Regions from separate parts of the Heyndrickxia sp. NPDC080065 genome, predicted to be linked through region 2. Evidence: a T-box and tRNA genes for the amino acid it is inferred to sense, from the RefSeq annotation. Region 2 holds a T-box; the other regions hold tRNA genes.
The links. A T-box is a leader RNA that pairs with one kind of tRNA and senses whether it is charged. The one in region 2 lies ahead of trpS (tryptophan--tRNA ligase), so its partner is inferred to be a tRNA-Trp.

Region 1 (5,366 bases), on a different contig from region 2:
GTTGTGTCGGAAATTTAGACCATGCATGTTCATTAATCCCTACTTGTATTAATAATTCTTTCGCTTTTTGTACGAGTTCACGCTTATTCTTATTTACTAAAAGACCACTTGCAAGTACATTATCGAGTACGCTCATATTGTCTAGTAAATATATTTGTTGAAATACAAAACCACAATTATTTCTTCTAAATATAGCTAGTTGATCATTGTTTAGTTTAGCTAAATTTTTCCCACCAAAATCAATTTCTCCTAACGTTGGTTTATCCATACCACTCAATGCGTAAAGAAAAGTCGATTTTCCAGATCCTGAACTACCCATTATGATAGTAAAATCCCCTTCAAATAAACTGATATCTAAATTTTTTAAAACATGCTGCTGAAATCCACCGCTCGAAAAGGTTTTACTTAGTTTTTTAGTTATAAGTATTGTCTTTGTCATGTTTTTTAACACTCTCCCTTTATTAAACTCATGTATGTATTTTTAACTCAAAAAAAAGACCGTAATAAAGATTACAGTCTTAGCTTACAAAATGAATTCTTATTAAGTCTTTGCGGAATTCTTAATTATTCCTTAATTAGGAAGCAAGCTTTATTTTCAAGACTACAGTAAATCCATCATCTCGATTGAAACAGTTAATTTGGCCTTGCATATTTTCCATGAAGTACTTCGATATATAAAGCCCAAGTCCTGAACCATTCTTGCCTTCGACATTTTTTCCTCGATAATATTTATTGAACAGTAGCGGCAATTCTTTTTCGCTAATTCCCGGTCCAAAATCTTGAATATGAAGTTCAAGATAATCCTGAATAATTTGAAAATTAATCAAGATTTTTGTTCCTGCATACTTATATGAATTACTAATAATATTATCAATTACCTGCTGCATTCGTACGGGATCAGTTAAAATTATACAAGGTGGAACTGGATCATAAAAGATTTGATGATCGTAATTGACATTTTCAATCATTTCAACAAGTACTTCACTCGATTCCTCAGTTACTGTTAATTTTAACTGTTGTAGTTCTTCTAAAGTAGCGTGAAACATATCCGTAACAAGTAAGTTAATTTGCTCTGCTTTTGAATTGATTATATTTACGTGCTTTATAAGCTTTTCATCTTTTATTTGCATAAGCATTAACTCACTTACCGCTTTTATCGAAGCAATAGGTGTCTTAATATCATGACTTATTGTGGCTACAAGCTCTTTCTTGCTACGGTTGGATTCATACTCTCTTTGACGAGCAGCATAGAGTTCCTCACGTAATAAATCAAAACTTTCAGTGAATGCGCCAAAGTAATTGTTCTTGTCCATATTTAAAGGAATATCTAGATTACCTCTAGCGACATTCGCCGCGAAATGTTGAAGTTGCTGAAACGGTTGAAATAACGTTTTATAAATATAGGAAAAATGAATAATACTAACAATTATTAATAGACCAACTATTAAAACAAATGATACAACCAGTTCCTTTTTCATTTTTTGCACTATTTCTTGTTCGTTATTGTGAATAATAATTTTCCCTACAACTTCATCTTTTTGAAACACATCTATAATCGAATCTCTATTTTTGATGGCATCGTATACATTGGTAAACTGAGTATCAGGTGTTTGATAAATTACGTTTTCCAAGTTATCTATAATAATAAGCGATTGGTTAAAACTACTGTTTTTAAGTGTTTCTTTATTAATTTGTCCCCAATTTTTTTCGACAGTTTTCACTACTTCATTAATAGCTATAATATTCACTTCTGAAATATTTTTTTTGTTAATCATAATTATTGGGAAAGTAATTCCTGTAGCAATAAGAACCACAAAGGTAACCATTAGTAGTTTTATTCTCATTGCTTAGTATCCTCTAACACATACCCTGTTCCCCATACCGTTTTTATAAATTGCGGGTCCTTTGGATTTTCTTCAATTTTCTCGCGTAAATGTCGAATATGTACGTTTAGGGTCCCATCCCCGACAAAGGAATCTCCCCAAACATTTTGAAACAATTCATCTTTGGTAACAATACGGTTTTTATTATTCGCCAAATAATACAGAAGTTTATATTCCATCGTTTTTAGTTGAATATCCAACCCTTTTACTCGAACACGATGAAGTTTTGTATCAATTTGGATTTCTCCAAACTCTACAACTTCTTGCTGGTTACTAGAACCATTGCCATATCTTTTGAGTACTGCTTTAACTTTTGCTAGCAAAATACTGAGTGTATATGGCTTTTGAATATAATCGTCACCACCTATGTTAAGCGCAATTAGAACGTCGTCATCACTAGAGCGAGCACTTATAAATAGAATCGGAACCTGCGTTGTTTTACGCAATTTTTTACACAAATCAAACCCTGATTCATTACCAAGGTTGATGTCTAATAGAATCAATGATGGCTCATGCTCCTTCAAAAAAATCTCGCACCCCTCTGCATTTGTAACAAATGCTGTTTTGACTTCGAACATATTAAAATATTCAGAAGTTGTTTCAGCCAAAGCAATCTCATCATCAACAATTAAACAATCTAATTTCATCATAATTCTCCTAGAAAAAGACTTTCCTACTTGTTTAACAGGATATCTACAGTATACATTAAGTTCGATAAGTAGATATAAATTAATGGATTTTCTTACATATTTAACAAAAAGTAAATTTATAAAATACTATAATACAACTATATGGAATGAAAAAAAGACAAAGAACACATCCCTGGACAAGAAAATTAGGACAAGGGGACATAAGAAAAGAGATCCCGCCCCCAATTGAATGCTCATTGAAAATTATTATTTTAAAAATCCATTTCCACTTAAGTAGAATTTGATATTTCTATCCTAAAATACATCGGAATCTTCGCTTATATATCTATTCTAACACTAAAACAACCCTTAAAAATGCCGTTTATAAGCCATTTCCAAGGGTTCTAAATATTATATTAGCTTCAGCAGTGCTACTCCTTCACGATGTGCAGAGTATATGTGGCAACACATGGGTGATGTTGAGTTTACTATACTTACAAAATTATACTTATTGCACATAATCTGAAATATCATCTAATAAAGCATTTTTTATCTTTCTTAAGCTAATAGGATATGATTGTGACTTTACATTCTCAAGTGCTTTTAATATATAATCAATACCTTTAATAGCACTTTTCTTTTGTAATAGAAGACTTTTTTGATTATATTCTACTGGCATCATATTTAAGTATTTATAATACTCTTCACGTATGCTTTTAGAACAAGTCATATCCATTTCAAGACAATATTGCATTGTGTAAAATTTTTATTTTTTTAAGAAATTAAAGGCCCTACTATATACATTGCTCTTCAATGTTTGAATTAGCCTATCTCTTTCTTCACTTGTCTTGAAAATAGTCTTTATTAGGTCTGAGTCAGACAAAATATCTTTATAGATATGAAGCCCTTTATTAACATCATGGCTATTTTTCAAGCTATCATTCACGCAGGTCTGAAAGTCCTCACCGCCACTAACTAATAATGGCTGTTCCTCTTCGTGTAACTCCACAATAATGGTTCTTCTTTTTGCCATTTCTCTACACTCCTTTAAGGTTAATAAAGGTGGTAGCACAATATTTTTACGCACACGATTATTAGACACGACCAAAATAAAAGGATTGCGTGTCCAGTCATAAAGACTAAACTCACAATCCTTGTTATACCGCGAAAAAATGCGGGTTTTAGTTAAAATTTGATACCGGTGGTCGGGGTCGAACCGACACTCCTCACGGAACACGATTTTGAGTCGTGCGCGTCTGCCAATTCCGCCACACCGGCATAATATGGAGGCGGCAACCGGATTCGAACCGGTGGTAAAGGTTTTGCAGACCTCTGCCTTACCACTTGGCTATGCCGCCTTATTATTGGAGCGGAAGACGGGATTCGAACCCGCGACCCCCACCTTGGCAAGGTGGTGTTCTACCACTGAACTACTTCCGCAAACTGGGCTAGCTGGATTCGAACCAACGAGTGACGGAGTCAAAGTCCGTTGCCTTACCACTTGGCTATAGCCCAATAATAATATATTCATTTCAGAATACATTGTGAAAATATATGGGGCGATTGATGGGAATCGAACCCACGAGTGTCGGAGCCACAATCCGATGCGTTAACCACTTCGCCACAACCGCCATAATATTTTGGCAGGGGTAGTAGGAATCGAACCCACACTGAAGGTTTTGGAGACCTTAGTTCTACCTTTAAACTATACCCCTATGTAAATGGTGGAGGGGGACGGATTCGAACCGCCGAACCCTGAGGGAGCGGATTTACAGTCCGCCGCGTTTAGCCACTTCGCTACCCCTCCACAATGTGAAACTGGTGCCGGCCAGAGGACTTGAACCCCCAACCTACTGATTACAAGTCAGTTGCTCTACCAATTGAGCTAGGCCGGCTAAATGGTGGCTCGGGACGGAATCGAACCGCCGACACATGGATTTTCAGTCCATTGCTCTACCGACTGAGCTACCGAGCCTTATGTATTATTTAAAATGGCGGTCCGGACGGGACTCGAACCCGCGACCTCCTGCGTGACAGGCAGGCATTCTAACCAACTGAACTACCGGACCGAAGTATTTTCAATGTTTATTGAAAATAACTTACTTAATTGCGGAGGCAGGATTTGAACCTGCGACCTTCGGGTTATGAGCCCGACGAGCTACCAGACTGCTCCACCCCGCGATAATATTATGGTGGAGGATGACGGGATCGAACCGCCGACCCCCTGCTTGTAAGGCAGGTGCTCTCCCAGCTGAGCTAATCCTCCATTAGGTATATTCTAATGTTATTTATAAAATGGTGACCCGTACGGGATTCGAACCCGTGTTACCGCCGTGAAAGGGCGGTGTCTTAACCGCTTGACCAACGGGCCACATAAGTTAAATGGCGGAGAGCAAGGGATTTGAACCCTTGAGACAGCTCTTAACCGTCTACACGATTTCCAATCGTGCTCCTTCGGCCACTCGGACAGCTCTCCTTATGGCTCCGCAGGTAGGATTCGAACCTACGACCGATCGGTTAACAGCCGATAGCTCTACCACTGAGCTACTGCGGAATAATACGCTTGGCAGCGTCCTACTCTTGCAGGGGGAGAACCCCCAACTACCATCGGCGCTGAGAAGCTTAACTTCCGTGTTCGGGATGGGAACGGGTGTGACCTTCTCGCTATTGCTACCAAACCTTATGGACATATATTATTATACATGTTTTTGAGATTTTTTCAAGAAGAAATTTTAATTCATTCCTTCAAAACTAGATATAGGAGAAATAACGGTTCATAACTTTGAATCAAATTGGTTAAGTCCTCGACCGATTAGTATTCGTCAGCTCCATGTGTCGCCACACTTCCACCTCG
Region 2 (5,366 bases):
TGAAGGGGAAGAAAATGGGTACAATATTTGTCATTTTCATGAATGGAGAAGAGATGACACGATTGAATTATTAGATCAAGTACCATTATTATTAGTTGATTCTTTATTATACGATTACATAGAAAATGATTTAAGTGAGTTACCATCTGAATTAATGAATGATGTTTACCAAAAAGCTTTTTCAAGAAAAAATCATGAACGTGTACAACTAGAATATTGCTTTGTTGTTACTGATGGAAAGGGAATATTAGCCGTTGATACGATTGGTTATAATATACCGATTCGGAAAAGCAGACTGATTCCACGTCAAGAGCAGTTAGTATATGAAATGATTGAACAGCATGAACCAGCAGAATTTAAATTTGAAAAAGTCGATGTTAAAAAGGAACATCATATTTTATCTCCGGAACCAGTAAATATGTGGGGACTTACAAGAAAAGAAAGACAATTAAAACAATTACTTTTTATGGCATTGGATCAGCTTTATTCCTCAAAAAATGCGGCTGAAATCCGATATTGGTACACAGAATGGTCACCAGAACGTTATCCGGAAATTCAAATGATGGATTTTAATGATGTGTGGAACAAACTTTATGACGAAGTGAAGTGTGGATGGAGTGAAAAACATGTAAACCTATGTGAAAATTTGATTAAAGGACAACCCTTTTTTGAAAAACTATGGGAAATGGAGCATGGTCCGAAGGTAAATTAACACCTTGAAAAAGAGTACACCATTATGAATGGAGTACTCTTTTTGACGGTTATTTACGTTTTCTTCCAAGGCCCATTGCGTTTTCCATTTTTTTGAGCATTTTATTAGCAACCTTATTTGCTTTTTCAGCCCCGTTGTCCAAAATCTTATCTAGTTCATCTGATTCAACTAATTCAAAGTATTTTTTTTGAATTGCAGAAAATCTATTAACTACTACAGCAGCTAAATCAGTTTTAAATTCTCCATAGCCTTTACCTTCATATTGCGCAACAATTTCATCAATTGGCCTGTTTTCAATAATCGAGTAAATAGATAGAAGGTTAGAAATTCCAGGCTTATTTTCTTTGTCGTATTTCACTATTCCTTCTGAGTCAGTAACCGAACTCTTAATTTTTTTCTCAATTGTTTTTGGATCATCAAGTAAGGAAATAAAGCCTTTTGTATTAGGATCCGACTTACTCATTTTTTTCAATGGATCCTGTAAAGACATAATTCTCGCCCCTACTTTAGGAATTCGAACTTCTGGTATGGTGAAAATATCATTATATTTCTTATTGAATCTTTCAGCCAAATCTCTAGTTAACTCAAGATGCTGCTTTTGATCTTCACCTACAGGGACTAAATCTGTGTTATAAAGCAGAATATCTGCAGCCATTAGCGGCGGGTATGTTAGTAGTCCTGCAGTTACTGAATCCTTACCACTAGACTTGTCTTTAAATTGTGTCATACGCTCTAATTCACCAATATAAGCGACACATTGTAGCATCCAACCTGCTTGTGCATGGGCTGGAACCTCAGATTGAATAAATAAGGTTACTTTTTCAGGATCAAGTCCAGCGGCAATATAAAGAGCTGCTAAATTTCGAATATTTTGGCGCAACACTAAACGATCTTGGGGAACAGTAATCGCATGTTGATCTACAATACAAAAATAACAATTGTATTCATCTTGTAGTTCTACAAATTGCATTAATGCCCCAATGTAATTACCTAATGTAATAGTTCCGCTAGGTTGTATCCCAGAGAATATCGTTTTCATTATAAATCCCTCCGTATAAAAAATAAAAACCATTCGTCCCTATAAAAATAGGGACGAATGGTTGATTCCGCGGTGCCACCCTAAGTGCTAAAATATTAGCCTCTTAGTTCCATGTAAATGATCATGGAATCTCATTAACGTGAGATATACGCCAAAAACTAATAAGCCTTAGCCTTTCATTTTTGGTGCTCCAAAGTCCATTCCATAAGATCAGCTTGTTTGTTTACACCAACCACAAACTCTCTATTAAAGCTAGATCAAATGTACTACTCTTTATCAATGCAATTTAATGTTTATAAAATTTATCATATTGTATCTAAATTCTCAGAAAAAGTCAATAAAACTTTAAGCAAATTTTAATATTTCTATGAGAAACTAAATTCATAACATATTAAGATGTAAATCAATAATGAACAATAAGGTAAGAATTTTCAATTGAGATTGATAATCAATGAATATGTTATAGCTCATAAATAAAAGAAATTTAAGGTTCAATTAATTCATGTTTTTAGGAAAAAAATACTGTTGCTGGCAATACGACTATTGTCACATTGCTGACAATTTTAATTTTTGTAAGAAGCATTTTTTCAAAAAATATATTCATTGAAGTGTAATTAGTGTATAATACATAATATAGATTTTTTATTTAAAGTAATTTTAATTTAAAAATCAATAATCCTTGCTGGATTATGTATACAAAATCTAAATTAAGGAGTGTGAATGATAAATGGTAACATTATACACTTCACCTAGTTGTACATCATGTAGAAAAGCAAGATCATGGCTTGAGGAAAATAATATTGAATATAAAGAACGTAACATTTTTTCTGAACCATTGAGTTTAGATGAAATAAAAGAAATACTAAGAATGACGGAAGACGGTACAGATGAAATTATCTCTACACGCTCAAAAACTTTCCAAAAGCTAAACGTCGACTTAGATACGTACCCTTTACAAAAGTTATATAAATTAATTCAAAAAAATCCTGGATTATTAAGACGCCCAATTATGGTAGACGAGAAACGTTTACAAGTTGGATATAACGAGGATGAAATTCGCCGATTCTTACCACGTAAAGTACGTTCGTATCAATTGCTTGAAGCTCAAAAGTTGGTTAATTAAGAATTATCTTAACATAAAATCTTTGTCAAATGTTAATAGATATAGAAATCATCAATTCGGGATTTCTTTAATCTTACTTCTAACATCTGACTACTGTAAAATTTATAGTTTTTTTCTTACTCACGCCTTCATGCCCATATTGTTTGGAATGAAGGCGTTTTATGTATTGTGGAAATGTTTACTGAAAATTTAGTCTTGAATATTTTCGATAAATCCGATAAAATTAGCAAAACAATAGAATTTTTTATAGTGTCTTTAAAAATTTGTGGACACTTTTAGGTATAAGTGGAATTTTAAATTGGGTAGACTTTTTATTTCCAATTATAAGCTTTTTATCATAAAATAAGAGTACAAGTGTAAAATATTATATAATACTAATCATACACTGGCCTTATATGGGGGAACAGTCCCTTCATAACTTTCAAATAGAAGGGAGAGTTGATGTATGGAAATCGAACGTATTAACGAAAATACAGTCAAGTTTTATATTTCTTATGTTGATATAGAAGAAAGAGGATTTAATCGTGAAGAAATATGGTATGACCGTGAACGAAGTGAAGAGCTTTTTTGGGAGATGATGGATGAAATCCATAATGAAGAAGAATTTGTTCCAGAAGGCCCGCTTTGGATTCAGGTTCAAGCTTTAGATAAAGGGTTAGAAGTATTAGTTACAAAAGCACAACTATCTAATGATGGCCAACGCTTTGAACTTCCAATACCGGATGAAAAATTGAAAGAGTTACCAATTAATGAGCGTATAGAAGAATTTCTTGATGAACATTTTCAATCGAAGCATCTCCAAGATGATGAGGATGACATTTTGGAATTTATGATGTCTTTCAAGGATTTTGAAGATGTCATTTCCTTATCAAAGAGATCTGGTTTAGACAATATTTTGACAAAGTTGTTTTCCATTAACAATAAATATTATTTATACGTTGAATTTCCAGATGAATTGTTCGAAGAAGAGGAAATTGACAACATTTTAAGTATTTTGCTTGAATACGGGGAAGAGTCATCGTTCACTGTACATCGTCTCCAAGAGTACGGAAATGTAATCATTGACAAAGATGTATTTTCTACAATAAATCAACATTTTAATTAAGAAAGCTAAGTACCAATTTCAATGTGAAATTGGTATTTTTTTTGATTTTTTAGCAGGATAAATATCCATCAAGATTGAATATATTTTATTAAGGGAAAGGAAGGTGAAGGAATGCTTACGGCATTAACAAATGATGGAAAGCCAGTTTGTTTAATCCATTGCCGCACAAAAAATGAATTATTAAATTATAAAAGGTATTCATTTTACTGTCCGCAATGCCGGGAAAAGGTAATTTTAAAAACAGGCATCTACAAAATTCCTCATTTTGCCCACCAACCATTGTCCAACTGCGTATCAAGTTCAGAACCAGAAAGTGAGATTCATTTACAAGGGAAAATCGATTTATATTCATGGTTAAGTAAACGAGGTATGGACATTGAAATGGAAAAATATTTACCCAGAATCAAACAACGGCCTGATTTACTGGTGAAAAGAAACGGACGAGTTTATGCATTTGAATTTCAATGTTCATCCATTCCTGTTAAAGAAATGATTTCGAGGAGCTCTGGCTATGCTTCTTGCGATATTATTCCAATTTGGATATTGGGTGGTGAACCATATCAAAAGAAAATTAGTTTTACAGAAAATGTATTTCAGATATCAGATTTTCAGTGGTCATTTACACAGTATAATATTACACAAGGGATGCATTTTTATAGTTACTCACCAATTTCAAAAAAGTTGAACATCCTATCCCACATAACTCCTCTCTCAACCAGAAAAGTTTTAGCTCATCAAACCTCTGTCCCGCTATCACAACTTGAATTCCCATTTCAATTTCCAGCAAAGGAATATTTAAAAATTAATCATGAGTATTGGTATACAGAAAGGAAAAAATGGCTCCAAAATAAAATAATCTACACAAAAAATTTTAAGGATCCATTTTTACAATCTACTTACTATAATGGACACTCTCCTTTATTGTTATCACCTCTCATAGGTATCCCTGTTAACTTTATGGCTGTTTGCAAGTCACATCCTGTTGTATGGCAATATTATATTTGGAGCGATGGAATCATGTATCTTACGGCAGGTGATGAATTTACATTATCAAAGATTGAGGGAGTTTTTGAAAAGCGAGTTTTAGCTGGGGATATCGAAGTGAGAATTTTTCCTATACTAAAAATAAATTTTCAAAGGCAAATGATTTATCACTATTTGAAGTTATTATCTCAATTCGGATATATAAACGAGATTAGGATAGGTAAGTATGTGATGAATAAATCATTGCCCATTCCAAACAATATAGAGGATGTTGTTAGGCAGGAGCAAGAAATAGGAAGTAGCTTATTAAAATAATATTATTTGGGAAGTCAAATAATTTGCAGGATTCTATTATTCTGAATAGAATAATAAAGGAGTAATGGAATTTCGAAGTTCGAAAGAA
Region 3 (5,366 bases), on a different contig from region 2:
ACTCGCTGGAGGGCTGACGAGGAAGGTTGTATTTCAAACCTTCCACGGCAGACTGAAGCGACGCGAGCCGATAGCGCCCGGAACTAGACAAATAGATTCAAGGTTTATGAACCGTTATTTCTCCTATATCTAGTTTTGAGGGAACAATCCCTTAACTAAATACAAGTCTGGTAACTATGGCGAGAAGGTCACACCCGTTCCCATCCCGAACACGGAAGTTAAGCTTCTCAGCGCCGATGGTAGTTGGGGGCTCTCCCCCTGCAAGAGTAGGACGTTGCCAGGCTACGCCCCTATTGGGGCTATTATTTTGTCTGATTATATAGATTGGCCCGTTGGTCAAGCGGTTAAGACACCGCCCTTTCACGGCGGTAACACGGGTTCGAATCCCGTACGGGTCACCATTTTATTACATAAATTCATTTGTTGGAGGATTAGCTCAGCTGGGAGAGCACCTGCCTTACAAGCAGGGGGTCGGCGGTTCGATCCCGTCATCCTCCACCATTCATTTTATTTTTTATTACGAGCCATTAGCTCAGTTGGTAGAGCACGATCGAGTAAGCTGCGGAGCAAAACATCAGCGTACCAATCGAGCCGCATCTTGAATAAGCCTCCTGAGATTGGGACGTCGTAGATGCACAAAGTTAGGTAGATTTTTAAATAATAAATATTATCTTATTACGAGCCATTAGCTCAGTTGGTAGAGCATCTGACTTTTAATCAGAGGGTCGAAGGTTCGAGTCCTTCATGGCTCATAAAAGTTTTCTTAAGTAAAAAAACTTGCTATAATTGCGGAAGTAGTTCAGTGGTAGAACACCACCTTGCCAAGGTGGGGGTCGCGGGTTCGAATCCCGTCTTCCGCTCCAGATACCCTTGCCGGGGTGGCGGAACTGGCAGACGCACAGGACTTAAAATCCTGCGGTAGGTGACTACCGTACCGGTTCGATTCCGGTCCTCGGCACCAACGTTTTTCAATATTATGCGCCCGTAGCTCAATTGGATAGAGCGTTTGACTACGGATCAAAAGGTTAGGGGTTCGACTCCTCTCGGGCGCGCCATATTTTTCGGGAAGTAGCTCAGCTTGGTAGAGCACATGGTTTGGGACCATGGGGTCGCAGGTTCGAATCCTGTCTTCCCGACCAGTTCTAGTTTATATAGTATTATGGGGCCTTAGCTCAGCTGGGAGAGCGCCTGCTTTGCACGCAGGAGGTCAGCGGTTCGATCCCGCTAGGCTCCATTTTTAAAATCATGGCGGTGTAGCTCAGCTGGCTAGAGCGTACGGTTCATACCCGTAAGGTCGGGGGTTCGATCCCCTCCGCCGCTATCTTAATTAATATGATAATGGACCCTTAGCTCAGCTGGTTAGAGCAGACGGCTCATAACCGTCCGGTCGTAGGTTCGAGTCCTACAGGGTCCATTTAAAACGGAGGAATACCCAAGTCTGGCTGAAGGGATCGGTCTTGAAAACCGACAGGCGGGTTAAACCGCGCGGGGGTTCGAATCCCTCTTCCTCCGCCATATAATAATGGTCCGGTAGTTCAGCTGGTTAGAATGCCTGCCTGTCACGCAGGAGGTCGCGGGTTCGAGTCCCGTCCGGACCGCCATTAAACTAAAAAATTATATAGCTTAATAAGATGGAGGGGTAGCGAAGTGGCTAAACGCGGCGGACTGTAAATCCGCTCCCTCAGGGTTCGGCGGTTCGAATCCGTCCCCCTCCACCATTTTAGGGGTATAGTTTAATGGTAAAACGAAGGTCTCCAAAACCTTTGATGTGGGTTCGATTCCTACTACCCCTGCCAATATAATATTAAACATGCGGGTGTAGTTTAGTGGTAAAACTACAGCCTTCCAAGCTGTTGTCGTGGGTTCGATTCCCATCACCCGCTCCAAATTACATAAAGGGCCTATAGCTCAGCTGGTTAGAGCGCACGCCTGATAAGCGTGAGGTCGATGGTTCGAGTCCATTTAGGCCCATTAATAAAATATACGTTTCTAAACTAGCTATTTTTATTTAGCTAGTTTTTTATTGTTTAACGAAACAGTTTACTTCTAGCGGCAGCGGAAAATCCCACAAGGTTAAAAACTAGCCACTGAGGAAAGTATGATTTATTATTTTCTTCTCAATGAATATATAGTTCTACTTTGGTTACTAGGGGATTATTTCATTTAGAAGGGAACATTATTTCGGAATTGTGGACCATATCTCCGGTTCTGTGGACCATTTTTATCAGAATGTGGATCAAGTTCTTAGTACTGTGGACCGTTTCCTTCAGAAGGGATCTTTATTTCGGATTTAGGGACCATTTCTCTGGATCTGCGGATCATTTTTATAAAAATGTGGACCAATTTCTTAGAACTGAGGACCATTTCTTTCAGAGGGCCATTTTTTTCAGATTTGGGGATTCATTGTGATCCAAGCATCGCTTTGATTACCACTAGATCCTTTTTTTCTTTTAGGAATGTAGTAAAAACATATTTATCGAAAAATTAATCAAGGATATGTCTCAGTCTATGTAGTATATAAATAGGACGGGGTCAATTTTGAGTATGCCACTATCCTTATGACAGCGTGTCTTTGCAATTTAAAAATACCTTGTTCAATGTAAAATATAATAACTAGAATGGTGAGATACAATGACAAAATCAATTATCTTTGATATGGATGGAACTCTTTTTCAAACAAATAAAATATTAGAAATATCACTTTCAGAGACATTTGAGTACTTAAGAGTAAAGGAGGGATGGGAAGGGGAGACACCGATTGAAAAATACCGTGAAATAATGGGGGTTCCTTTGCCGGTGGTTTGGGAGAACTTATTACCTAATTATTCAAATGATGTTCGAATAATGGCAAATGATTTCTTTCATGCTAAACTAATCGATAATATTTATAAAGGGAATGGAGAGCTCTATCCAAATGTGACAGAAACTTTTGCCTATTTAAAAAGCAATGGATACACCATATTTGTTGCTAGTAATGGTCTACCGGAATATTTGAGTGCAATTGTAGAGTATTACAAATTAAATCAATGGCTGACCGATGTTTACAGTATTCAGCAGATTGAATCTCAAGATAAAGCTGAATTAGTTCGTATCTTGGTACAAAAATATAATATAACAGGTGGAGCTTTAGTAGGTGATCGAATTTCTGATATCCGTGCAGCTAAATCAAATGGGCTACTATCGATAGGATGTAATTTTGATTTTGCTCAAGCCGAGGAATTACAACACGCAGATAGAATAATAAACGATATTTCGGAATTAAAAAGTATATTAGAAGAAGGAGCCTTTCAAATTGAATAAATATTACTGGGATGATAAGTTGGAGTATTTAACCCGAACAAGAGATTTATATTATAACGACGATTATCTTGAGTTTTTAGTGAAATCAGTTTGGAAGATTGATAAACCTGTGAGCATGGTTGATTATGGCTGTGGATATGGATATTTAGGGTTAAAGTTATTGCCTTTGCTACCACATGGAAGTAGCTATACAGGAATTGACATGGGGGAGCAATTAATCCGTAATGCAGAAGAACTTTTTCAAAATCTCCCCTATCAATCTCGGTTTATTCAAGCGGATATTAACACGATTAATTTAGAAGAAGAATATGATATTGCTCTTTGTCATGCTTTTTTATTGCATGTGAATGATCCGATACATATATTGCAATCAATGATTAGCCGTGTGAAGGATGGCGGAAAAATCATCTGTTTCGAACCACATTGGATTTCTACTATGTCTTCCTATTATATTAACAACGAAGACCAATCAAAATTGATTCCTTTAGGCTTTCTTCAAAAATTATATGAACAAGATACAAAAAGGGATGGAAAAGATGGAAACATCGGCATTAAATTACCCATCTATTTAAGTGAACTGGGGGTTAAAGGTGTTCAATGCAGGGTAAGTGATAAAGTCAATTTCCTTGATTCAAATGATGATACGAACCTTAAACTGTACGAATCATTAAAAATGGATGGCTTTGGTGAAGTACCTGGAGAAGAAACTGAATTTATCAACCGTTTAATGGAAAGGGGAGCCACATTTTCTGAAGCGAAAAATCAATATGATTCACAGCTATATTTATCTAAACTATTTTCTCCTTCCTCCTCCTTGACCTATGCGCCAAATATGAAGATCACTTTTGGTACGGTAAAAAAATAGAACTTTTTTGTATTTAATTAATCTTCGGCGGACACCTGTTCCGTTATTTATGACAAAATGGGTTAATTTATTATATTTTCGGACATAGGTTCCGTTATTTAGTATTAAGACAGTAGTTTCCTTGTATTTTTCCATAAATAGCGTACCCAGTGTCCGCTTAGCCCTTAAATTATGGTCATTTAATAAAAATAACGGACTAAATGTCCGTATGATATGTTCTTAAGTTTTTCTCCACATTATCGGAACTATTTAGTATTTTAATCAAAGCCTTATTTCGGTAATAAAATCAAAGTCTCTGCAGTTGAAAAAGATTGCAGTTTTTGTTAGGATATAGAATGAACGTTCAGTATTAATTATGAATGTGTGCATAGATTTTCGATTGGATCGGAGTAGATTTGTGTGAATAAAAAGCAATTGCAAAGTGAGCAGACCAAAAAGCGGGTTGCTGATGCTGCAAGGGCCCTGTTTGTGCAGAAGGGATATAAGGCAACATCTATCGAAGAGATTGTTGAGGCAACAGGAAGCAGTAAAGGGAATATTTATTATCATTTTAAAAGCAAAGAAGGCCTATTTTTATATTTATTAGATGAATGGGATCGAGAATGGGTGCAAAAATGGGAACAAAAAGAGCCACTCTACCATACGACAACTGATAAATTGTTTGGGATGGCGGAGCAGATGGCTCTTGAAGACTTAAATCATCCTTTGACTAAAGCTGCTGATGAGTTCTTCAATAATGAAGAAAAAACAAATGAAATTGAAGAGCGTATCGCGGAAATGGTAAAAGGGCATCTGAGATTTAATCAACATTTGCTTCAGCAAGGGATTGATAGCGGTGAATTCAAAAGAGAAAATGTAGAAAGCCTTGCTGTTGTTCTAGAAAGTTTATGGATGGGACTTGGTCAGATGTCTCGAAGTACTAGTTTAGAGGAAGCACTTAAGCTCTACCACTTAGCTATTAAAGTGTTTCTATATGGGATTGCAAAGGACTCTAATTAAGGATTATTGGATTGCTGAATATCAGCTAATCGTTAAGAAGCTGTTTATTTATGTAATCCTTCTTTTGCCTATAATATAGAATGAACGTTCAGTATTTTTAAATTCGAAGTGGTTCTGTATCCTTAAATTATATACTGAAGGTATTTGGAGGTTTATATGTCACTATTGTTAAGAAATAGGGGAGCGATACTGCTTCTCATGT

Region 1: it encodes a tRNA-Trp, which carries the amino acid that the T-box ahead of trpS (tryptophan--tRNA ligase) is inferred to sense. The anticodon was not compared.
Region 3: it encodes a tRNA-Trp, which carries the amino acid that the T-box ahead of trpS (tryptophan--tRNA ligase) is inferred to sense. The anticodon was not compared.

The regions. Positions count from the first base shown of each region.
Region 1 covers NZ_JBNNWS010000012.1:177,190-182,555, forward strand. The annotation lists gene ACQKP0_RS16010 (ABC transporter ATP-binding protein) at 1-439, opposite strand, end outside; gene ACQKP0_RS16015 (HAMP domain-containing sensor histidine kinase) at 576-1,844, opposite strand; gene ACQKP0_RS16020 (response regulator transcription factor) at 1,841-2,530, opposite strand; gene ACQKP0_RS16025 (hypothetical protein) at 3,021-3,248, opposite strand; gene ACQKP0_RS16030 (hypothetical protein) at 3,279-3,545, opposite strand; tRNA gene ACQKP0_RS16035 (tRNA-Leu) at 3,709-3,790, opposite strand; tRNA gene ACQKP0_RS16040 (tRNA-Cys) at 3,797-3,870, opposite strand; tRNA gene ACQKP0_RS16045 (tRNA-Gly) at 3,878-3,952, opposite strand; tRNA gene ACQKP0_RS16050 (tRNA-Gln) at 3,956-4,027, opposite strand; tRNA gene ACQKP0_RS16055 (tRNA-His) at 4,068-4,143, opposite strand; tRNA gene ACQKP0_RS16060 (tRNA-Trp) at 4,154-4,227, opposite strand; tRNA gene ACQKP0_RS16065 (tRNA-Tyr) at 4,235-4,319, opposite strand; tRNA gene ACQKP0_RS16070 (tRNA-Thr) at 4,332-4,407, opposite strand; tRNA gene ACQKP0_RS16075 (tRNA-Phe) at 4,412-4,487, opposite strand; tRNA gene ACQKP0_RS16080 (tRNA-Asp) at 4,505-4,581, opposite strand; tRNA gene ACQKP0_RS16085 (tRNA-Met) at 4,620-4,693, opposite strand; tRNA gene ACQKP0_RS16090 (tRNA-Val) at 4,703-4,778, opposite strand; tRNA gene ACQKP0_RS16095 (tRNA-Glu) at 4,809-4,883, opposite strand; tRNA gene ACQKP0_RS16100 (tRNA-Ser) at 4,896-4,988, opposite strand; tRNA gene ACQKP0_RS16105 (tRNA-Asn) at 4,992-5,066, opposite strand; rRNA gene rrf (5S ribosomal RNA) at 5,074-5,190, opposite strand; partial or broken rRNA gene ACQKP0_RS16115 (23S ribosomal RNA) at 5,305-5,366, opposite strand, start outside.
Region 2 covers NZ_JBNNWS010000008.1:214,585-219,950, forward strand. The annotation lists gene ACQKP0_RS11705 (YjbA family protein) at 1-712, shown strand, start outside; gene trpS (tryptophan--tRNA ligase) at 762-1,754, opposite strand; T-box leader at 1,798-2,040, opposite strand; gene spxA (transcriptional regulator SpxA) at 2,479-2,874, shown strand; gene mecA (adaptor protein MecA) at 3,320-3,979, shown strand; gene ACQKP0_RS11725 (competence protein CoiA) at 4,091-5,278, shown strand.
Region 3 covers NZ_JBNNWS010000001.1:458,438-463,803, reverse strand. The annotation lists rRNA gene rrf (5S ribosomal RNA) at 167-283, shown strand; tRNA gene ACQKP0_RS02185 (tRNA-Glu) at 327-401, shown strand; tRNA gene ACQKP0_RS02180 (tRNA-Val) at 426-501, shown strand; tRNA gene ACQKP0_RS02175 (tRNA-Lys) at 680-752, shown strand; tRNA gene ACQKP0_RS02170 (tRNA-Gly) at 789-863, shown strand; tRNA gene ACQKP0_RS02165 (tRNA-Leu) at 873-961, shown strand; tRNA gene ACQKP0_RS02160 (tRNA-Arg) at 979-1,055, shown strand; tRNA gene ACQKP0_RS02155 (tRNA-Pro) at 1,063-1,139, shown strand; tRNA gene ACQKP0_RS02150 (tRNA-Ala) at 1,162-1,234, shown strand; tRNA gene ACQKP0_RS02145 (tRNA-Met) at 1,248-1,321, shown strand; tRNA gene ACQKP0_RS02140 (tRNA-Ile) at 1,341-1,414, shown strand; tRNA gene ACQKP0_RS02135 (tRNA-Ser) at 1,423-1,515, shown strand; tRNA gene ACQKP0_RS02130 (tRNA-Asp) at 1,525-1,601, shown strand; tRNA gene ACQKP0_RS02125 (tRNA-Tyr) at 1,634-1,718, shown strand; tRNA gene ACQKP0_RS02120 (tRNA-Trp) at 1,723-1,796, shown strand; tRNA gene ACQKP0_RS02115 (tRNA-Gly) at 1,813-1,886, shown strand; tRNA gene ACQKP0_RS02110 (tRNA-Ile) at 1,898-1,971, shown strand; gene ACQKP0_RS02105 (HAD hydrolase-like protein) at 2,632-3,300, shown strand; gene ACQKP0_RS02100 (class I SAM-dependent methyltransferase) at 3,293-4,165, shown strand; gene ACQKP0_RS02095 (TetR/AcrR family transcriptional regulator) at 4,565-5,164, shown strand; gene ACQKP0_RS02090 (MFS transporter) at 5,321-5,366, shown strand, end outside.